Regions from separate parts of the Kribbella sp. CA-247076 genome, predicted to be linked through region 1. Evidence: riboswitches for the same ligand, from Rfam matches in the RefSeq annotation. Region 1 holds a riboswitch; the other holds the start of a gene.
What was found. A riboswitch is a leader RNA that binds a small molecule or an ion and turns the genes downstream of it on or off. The one in region 1 is predicted to bind cyclic di-AMP.
Positions count from the first base shown of each region.

Region 2: linked by a shared signal. The riboswitch ahead of ACQPYZ_RS36200 (RNA polymerase sigma factor) and the one ahead of ACQPYZ_RS03300 (C40 family peptidase) in region 1 are both predicted to bind cyclic di-AMP.

Region 1 covers NZ_CP192051.1:680,507-684,535, reverse strand. Annotated here, with positions in the region: gene ACQPYZ_RS03305 (pyridoxal-phosphate dependent enzyme) at 103-1,065, shown strand; cyclic di-AMP (ydaO/yuaA leader) riboswitch at 1,365-1,536, shown strand; gene ACQPYZ_RS03300 (C40 family peptidase) at 1,539-2,396, shown strand; gene ACQPYZ_RS03295 (response regulator) at 2,519-3,175, opposite strand; gene ACQPYZ_RS03290 (sensor histidine kinase) at 3,172-4,029, opposite strand, start outside.
Region 2 covers NZ_CP192052.1:11,959-15,987, reverse strand. Annotated here, with positions in the region: gene ACQPYZ_RS36215 (DUF6338 family protein) at 1-80, opposite strand, end outside; gene ACQPYZ_RS36210 (hypothetical protein) at 205-366, opposite strand; gene ACQPYZ_RS36205 (hypothetical protein) at 447-602, opposite strand; gene ACQPYZ_RS36200 (RNA polymerase sigma factor) at 599-1,291, opposite strand; cyclic di-AMP (ydaO/yuaA leader) riboswitch at 1,572-1,738, opposite strand; gene ACQPYZ_RS36195 (hypothetical protein) at 2,047-2,400, shown strand; gene ACQPYZ_RS36190 (hypothetical protein) at 2,400-2,666, shown strand; gene ACQPYZ_RS36185 (ATP-dependent DNA ligase) at 2,709-3,746, opposite strand; gene ACQPYZ_RS36180 (hypothetical protein) at 3,769-3,978, opposite strand.

The sequences.
Region 1 (4,029 bases):
TGTCTCCTCTGTCCGCGGCCCCCGGCCGGGAGCCTCTCGCCCATGAGTACGGAGCCGGCGCCGCCATCTTGACATCACGTCCGGCCAGATAGCGTCAGCCGCATGACGGCATTGAGTCTCACAGACGTGCAGGCCGCCGCCGGCCGGATCGCCGGGGTCGCGCACCGGACGCCGGTGCTGACGTCGCGGACCCTGGACGAGCGGGTCGGCGCGCACGTCTTCCTCAAGGCGGAGAACCTGCAGCGGATCGGCGCCTTCAAGTTCCGCGGTGCCTACAACGCGGTCAGCCGGCTCTCCCCCGACCAGCTCCGGTACGGCGTCGCGGCGTACTCGTCCGGGAATCACGCGCAGGCCGTGGCCCTGGCCGCGCGGATCGCGGGGACGAAGGCCGTCATCCTGATGCCGGCCGACGCGCCGCCGACGAAGGTCGCGGCCACCCGCGGGTACAGCGCGGAGGTCGTCACGTACGACCGCTACGCGCAGGACCGGGCCGCGTTGGCGGAGGAGCTGGCGACCGAACGGGGGCTGACCCTAATCCCGCCGTACGAGCACTCCGACGTGATGGCCGGGCAGGGGACGGTCGCGCTGGAGCTGATCGAGGAGACCGGGCCGCTGGACGCGCTGCTCGTCCCGATCGGCGGCGGCGGACTGATGGCCGGCTGCGCGACCGCCGCGACCGCCTTGTCGCCCGGGATCCGGATGATCGGCGTCGAGCCGGCCGCCGGCGACGACCACGCGCGCTCGCTGGCCAAGGGCGAGCGGGTGGAGATCGCCGTACCGCGGACGATCGCGGACGGGCAGGCGATCTCGACGCCGGGTGAGCTGACCTTCGCGGTCAACCGGCGGCTCGTGGACAGTGTCGAACTGGTGTCGGACGACGAGATCCTGGCGGCGATGACGTTCGCGTTCGAGCGGCTGAAGATCGTCCTCGAGCCGAGCGGGGCGAGCGCGCTGGCGGCGCTGCTGGCCGGCCGGATCCCGTCGCTCCCGGACCGTGTCGGCGTCGTGCTCTCCGGCGGGAACGTCGGCCTCGACCGCTTCCTCGAGCTCCTCGGAGATCGCTGAATTCGCAATGACCTGAGGGTGCCCTGAGGAGGCCCCGAGTACGCACTGTGCTCGTTGTCACAGAAAGCCACCGCAAAGTGTGATCCAAGTCACTCCCGACCGCTCATCGGCCGCCTGAGCCCCGCTCAGACACGCTCAGGACACCTGGTGTTCACCACTGGTCCCTGACGCGTCAGAGAGCCTTCCAGGGCCTTTTCGGAGGGTCTCTGTGGATCGGAGGGTTTGCGTCGTGATCGTTCTGTTATACAGTCGTCGGCGGTTCGGTAAATACGACGAACCGCACAGGCGTCAACGCCGAGCCCTGCCAGGCGCCTGTGCTCCCCTCGAAAACCATGGCAGGGGTGGGGGACCCAGGAAGTTGGGTCCCGGCCGTGAGTGGCCGGAACCCTGGGGTGAAGTCCGCGGGAGCGGACCGGGCGATGAATCCCAGCCCGAACCCGACAGCTAACTCCGCAGGCGTCGGGAGACCAACCATGCCCGTCACTGCCCGACGGACGTCGCTGTCGCGCGCCGTCAGCCAGACCAGCGAGCTCAGTCCCCGGTCCACCGGCCGGACCCTCGCGAAGCACCGCAAGCCCAGCAAGCCGATGACCCCCAGGGCGGCAGCGACCGTCCTCACGGTGGGCCTCACGGTCGGCGGTGGAGCCGCCATCACCCTGGCCGCACCTCCGGCCACCGCCTCGGCGGCGACCACGTCCGCCACCGCGACCACCACGCCGCGGGGCTACTGGAGCATCCCGAGCCGGCCGTTGCTCCGGTTCCGCGACAAGGGCCCCACCGTCAAGTACGTCCAGCGCGCCCTGCACCTCGGGCCGGACGGCTACTACGGCGCCAGCACCATCCGGGTCCTGAAGAAGTACCAGGCCTCCTGGGGTCTCAAGGCCACGGGTACGACGACCCGCGAGACCTGGAGCCGGCTGACCTACACCGCCAAGCGCGGGCTGCTCTACGGCCCGTACGGCAAGGCCAGCGGCACCAGTACGTTCCGCGCCAAGGTGCTGCGCGAGGCGGCGAAACTCAAGGGCACGCCGTACCGCTACGGCGGCACGACGCCGCGCGGCTTCGACTGCTCCGGCTACACCGGCTACGTCTACAAGCGGGCCGGCAAGAAGCTGCCGCGTACGTCGCGTGCGCAGTACAGCGCGACCAAGCACATCAGCCGCAAGTCCGCGAAGCCGGGTGACCTGGTCTTCTTCAAGAGCGGTGGCGGCGGCGTGTACCACGTCGGCATCTTTGCCGGTGGCAACATGCTGTGGCACTCCTCCAAGCCGGGCGTTCCGGTGCGGAAGGCAAAGATCTGGACCAAGAGCGTGGCCTTCGGCCGCGTCTGAGTCCGACCTGTCAGCATCCTCTCCCCCCAGGGATCGCTGACCCTGAAACCGGTCGCGGGCCGTCGTCCCCCCACCCCTCCGACGGCCCCGACCGGTTTCCTCTGCGTCCAGTCGTCCGGTGCCTAGGCGTCCAGCAGGCCGGCGTCGTGGGCCAGGATCGCCACCTGCACGCGGTTGGTGGCGCCCAGCTTCACCAGGACGCGGGAGACGTGCGCCTTCACGGTCGCCTCGCTCATGTACAGGGCCTTGCCGATGTCGGCGTTCGAGAGTCCGCGGCCGACGGCGGTCAGCACCTCGCGCTCGCGGTCGGTGAGGGCGGCCAGCCGCTCGCGTGCCTGCCGCTGCCGGTCCGACCGCGAGTCCGCGGCGAAGTGCCCGATCAGGCGCCGGGTCACCGCCGGTGAGAGCATCGCGTCCCCGGCAGCCACCACCTTCACCGCCTGCACGAGCTCGCGCGGCGGCGTGTCCTTCAGCAGGAACCCACTTGCCCCGGCCTGCAGCGCGCGGAACACGTAGTCGTCCAGGTCGAACGTCGTCAGGACTACGACCTTCGGCGGCTCCGGCAGCGCCTGCACCTCCCGGGTCGCCGCCAGCCCGTCCAGCCGCGGCATCCGGATGTCCATCAGGACGACGTCCGGCCGGTGCTTCACCACCATCGCCGCCGCGTCGGCGCCGTCCTCGGCCTCGGCGACCACCTCGAGGTCGTCGTCCGACTCCAGGATCATCTTCAGTCCGGCCCGGACCAGCGCCTCGTCGTCCACGATCAGCAGCCGCGTCATCGTTCCCCTTCGTCCACATCCGACTCGACGTTCTCCCGGCCGTCCGGCCAGGGCAGCCACGCCTCCACCTGCCAACCGCCTTCGCGGGTCGGCCCGGCCGACAGCCGGCCACCGGCCAGCTGCACCCGCTCCCGCAGGCCGACCAGGCCCGCGCCGGCTCCCGGCAGCAGTGAACCAGCCGCCACCGGCCGGACATTCGTCACGCTGACCGTGACGCCGTCTCCCCGGCTCCCGCGCACGACCACGTCGGTCGAGGCACCCCGGGCATGCTTGTGCACGTTGGTCAGCGACTCCTGCACGACCCGGTAGATCGTCCGCCCCACCGACACCGGTACGTCGTCCGGCAGCGCGAACTCGCCCGTCACGCCCACCCCAGCGTCCCGGGACGCAGCGACCAGGCGGTCCAGGTCCGAGGCGCGCGGCACCGGCGTCAGGTCAGCCCCGTCGACGCTGAAGTCGGAACGCAGTACGCCAAGAACCTCGCGGAGATCCTCCATCGCCTGCCGGGCCGTCTCCCGAATCAGCCGGGCCGAGCCCTCCACCTTCTCCGGGCCGACCGCCGGATTCACCTCGAGACCGCCGGCGTGCAGGGCGATCAGCGACACCTTGTGCGCGAGCACGTCGTGCATCTCCTGAGCGATCCGGGCCCGCTCACCAAGCCGGGCCTGTTCGCCGCGCAGCTCCCGCTCCGCCTCGGCCCGCTCGGCGCGGTCCCGCAGCGACACCATCAGGTCGCGGCGGGCGCCGACGTACGCGCCGATCGCGACGAAGGTGCCGACCAGGAACGGTGCGGTGAAGACCGCGACCCAGAACTCCCCGCCGGTGGACCAGGTGTGGAGGACGTAGGCGACGTA
Region 2 (4,029 bases), on a different replicon from region 1:
CGCACGCCCTGGTAGACGAACCCGGGCACGACGAACAGCAGCACGATGAGCAGCTGGGTCGCCGTGGTGGGGATGGACATCGACTCGTACCCGTACCTCTCCTGCCAGCCGGGCACTGCGGGAGGGCTGGCAAACTACGACGCTCGGGGTACCGAGGACGATTCTGGCGTTCTCGGTACCCCGGGCTTCTAGCGCGCCTCGAGGTCAGGCCTCGCGGCGGACACCCTTGAACGGCTTGCCGTTGGCCTTGCCGTCCATGAAGCGCCCGCTGCCGGTGTCGCGCTTGGTCCACCCACTCGGGGTGCGGACCTGCGACCGGCCGGTGACGGCGCCCTTGCGATGGTTGTTGCCGGTGTTCTTAGCCATGATTGGCTCTCCTTGGTGCTGCACGCCGGGTTCTGGTTGAACTCGGCTGGACACCTTGGGTGTATGTGCGCCGGCGCTTGTTACCCCCCATCCTTCGTCGCACGTTTTTGCCGGAACTGCGCCGCCCGGGCGACCGCGTTCGCGGCCCGGATCGCTGACACGCTCTGGCGCTGTTCCCTCGCCTTCTTCGTGCCCAGCGACGACCTCTCGACCTTGATCCGGATCTGATCACTCATGCGCCCCTCTCCCTCCGCATCCGAGCACGCTGGTTGGCCACCGCACGCTCGACCGCTTTCGTCGTCATCCCCAGCGCGACGGCGATCTCCTGCTGCTTCAGGCCGTCGGCGAGCAGCCGGAAGATCTTGCGATCCCGCGGGCTCATGCCCTCCAGCAGCCGCTCGCCGTACACCATGTCGATCACCAGCTGGTCCGGGCTCGGATCGGGCCGGTCCAGGAACTCGACCGACTCGCCGACCGGCAGCACCGTGGTCGGACGGGCATCGTGCGCCCGCCAGGCCCGGTAGATGTTCGGGAACCTCATCAGGCACTGCCCGATGAAGAACGTCCGCAGCGACGCGCCACGCCGGTAGTCCCACCGGCCCTTCACGAGAACGTCGTCGCGAAAGTGCACCAGCGACTCACCCACCGTCTCAAGCACCAGGTCTTCGACCAGGCCGGGGTCGTCGAACGAACCCGCCGGCGGGGCCTGCAGTCCGCCGTAGCCGCGCTGCTTGCAGTAGTGGAAGATCAGCCCGCGGCGGCACCAGCTGCCGATGACCGCGATCCCGTACTTGGCCAGCTCGTCCTGGAAGTACTCGAAGTCCAGGCCGGTGAAGTTCTGGAACGCCAGCATCGTGACCAGGTTGTAGTCGGCGACCAGACGATCGACCTGCTCGGCACCTTCGACGTCGTCGGCCGCGCTCACCCAGTCCGAGTCCTGGCCATCTACGTGTGGTTGTAACCGCGCGCCCGCACGCGCCGGCGCCTGGGTCGGCTCGGCGGAAGCGGGTGGCATGAACAGCCCTTCGTCAGGAGAGACCACGACGCCCGTCGGGGTCTCTCCCTCGTATGTGCGCCACCCCCGATTACCCCCCACCTCAATCTGAGATTTCTGCGGATCGTTGTCCTGCACGCGCACAGCGACCGCATCACGCTCATCCTCGGGCACGCCGAAACTGCCCGTGAGCCCCGTTGTGGGCATAGCTGATCCCTTTGACTACCCGCCTGCGGAGTTAGCTGTCGGGTTCGAGCGGGGATTCATCGCCCGGTCCGCTCCCGCGGACTTCACCCCAGGGCCTCAGCCACTCACGGCCGAAGGCCCAACTTCCTGGGTCCCCCACCGCTGCCGTAGGTCGTTCGAGGGGGAGCATCTGGGCCCGGCAGCGCTCGGCGTTGACACAGACACAGCCCGTCGTGATCGGTGGGCCAGCAGCAGGATAAGACCTACCACCGACAACTTTGTGAGGATCACGGCCACGACCGGCGGCCCGATCGGCACCCCGAAGGCGGGCTCGATCGGGAGTTGGGGGCGAGTTCGGCAGTCCGGGCCGTAGGGCGGTCCCGGATCGCCGCCCAGTCGCCGCGGGGCGATGTAGTCAACAACTTGGCGTGTTGCGTTCGGGGTGGCCGGTTGCCACTCCAGTTCTTGGCTTACTCGAACACATGTTCGATACTGGCGAGGTGGAGACCAGGTTCTCTGTGCGACGAGCAGCCGCTGGCAGCGGGTTTGGGGTCTACGACTCCGCCGTCGACGACTGGTGTACACCGGCAGGCCTCGAGCAAGGCGCCGCGGTCGACCTGGTCGACGAGCTCAACCACCGGGTGGCAGCCGGCCGCCGCATCGACGGTGTGCGATGGGAGGCTCCACGCCGGGTCCAGGCCGCTTCGTGGGAGCCGGCCGGGACGATCGATGTGTGGATCCGCGACCGCGGCGAGTGGTACGCGCGGGTCCTTGACGAGACCGGCCGCGTCCGCTGGCACCCGGGGCAGGATCTTCGGCCCATCGAAGTCCAGGGCGAACGGATGGCTGGCTGATGGCCGCCCGGGGTCCCGAGATCCGGCTGGCCGGCGGTCCCGGAGATGGGCAGGTGTTCACCGAGGCCGACTTCGAGGCGCGCATCCTGGCGGCGCGGAGGATGCGCCGTACGACGCCGATCGGTCCGGGGTGGGCACTCGGCTACCGGCGGCCGGCCAGCGGCCTGCAATGGACGTGGGCCGATGGCCAGAACTGTCACCCGCTCGAGGGCGTCGATCCCGCGCTGCTGAAGCCGTACGGCTCGTTCCTGCGCGACGGATCGTGAAAGACGGCCCGCAGACCCACCCGGCGAGCGAGCACGGATCGTTCAGCCGGCAGAAAAGGCTGGGAGGTCGCCGGGTGTGAGGTCGGGGCGCGTCCGCACGAACCGCATCGCGTGGCGGATCTGGCCGGCCTGGGTGGCGGCGTCGGCCGCGACCTCGGCGACCACGAGCGGCTCGACCTTGGTCAGCGGCTTCTTCGAATCCCGCCCGCCCCACCGGTAAGAGGTGATCTCGTCCGGCCATGGATGCCCGGGCCCGGCCGGGGTAAGGACGGCGGCGAGCTCGCGCGACTGCGACTCGGTCAGCACGGTCGTACGTCCGACCACCACCAACTCCCCACCAGCGTCACCAGCGCCACCACCGGCGCCGTCGCGGTAGAGGCCGGCGATCACGACCTCCGGGCGGTCGATCGGTCCGACCACCCCGCCGACGATGACCTCGCGAGTGTCGCGGTGCTTGACCTTCAGCCACTCGCGCCGGCCGCCGGCGTACCGGCTGGCCGCGCCCTTGCAGACCAGGCCCTCGATGCCCATCGCGCCCGGCAGCACCTCGAACCACTCCCGCGCCTCGTCGACGTCGCCGGTCGCCGGCGACAGCTGCAGCGGCGGCACCCACCCTTTCGCCAGGACCTCGAGCCGGGTACGGCGTACCGTCCAGCGCTGCGGACGCAGGTCGACCCCGGCGGTCGAGAGCAGATCGAACGCGACATACGACGCCGGCGACGACGCAATCAGGCCCCGGACCTTGGCCGGGGCGGTGACCAGGCGGCGCTGCAGCGCGTCGAACGACAGCCGGCCGTCAACCAGGATCACCAGCTCGCCGTCCAGCACCACCCCATCCGGGACCTGTCGTACGGCGGCCTTCACGACGTCGGGGAACCGGTCGGTCAGCTCCTTGCGCTGCCGCGACCAGATCCGCGCCCCGTCCCCGCGGCGCACGATGCACGCCCTGAACCCGTCGAACTTGGGCTCGTATCTCGTGCCGCCAGGCAGCGCGCCCGGGCCGGGGATCTCCTCTACCGCCCTCGCCAGTTCGAGTTCGACCGGCCCGGCCAGATCCGTCGGGAGCCGCACCCCAGACACCGCGGCCGACGGTACGGCGGCGTCAGTCCGCCGTACCCGAGGCATCCCCGCGCCTCCCCCGCCGTTCCCTCAACCGTCTCAGCCACGGGTCGTCCGGTTCACCGAACGGCGGCCACACCACCACCACCTGGTCGACGACGTCGCCGGGATCGCGCAGCGGGCACAGCCGGTGATGCGCCGGAACGCTCGCTGCCCCGTCGCACTTCCCGCACCGCCACACCCAGTCGGCCATGACACCAGCATGCGCCCCTGTGGATAACCCACCCCGGGACAGCGGCCGATC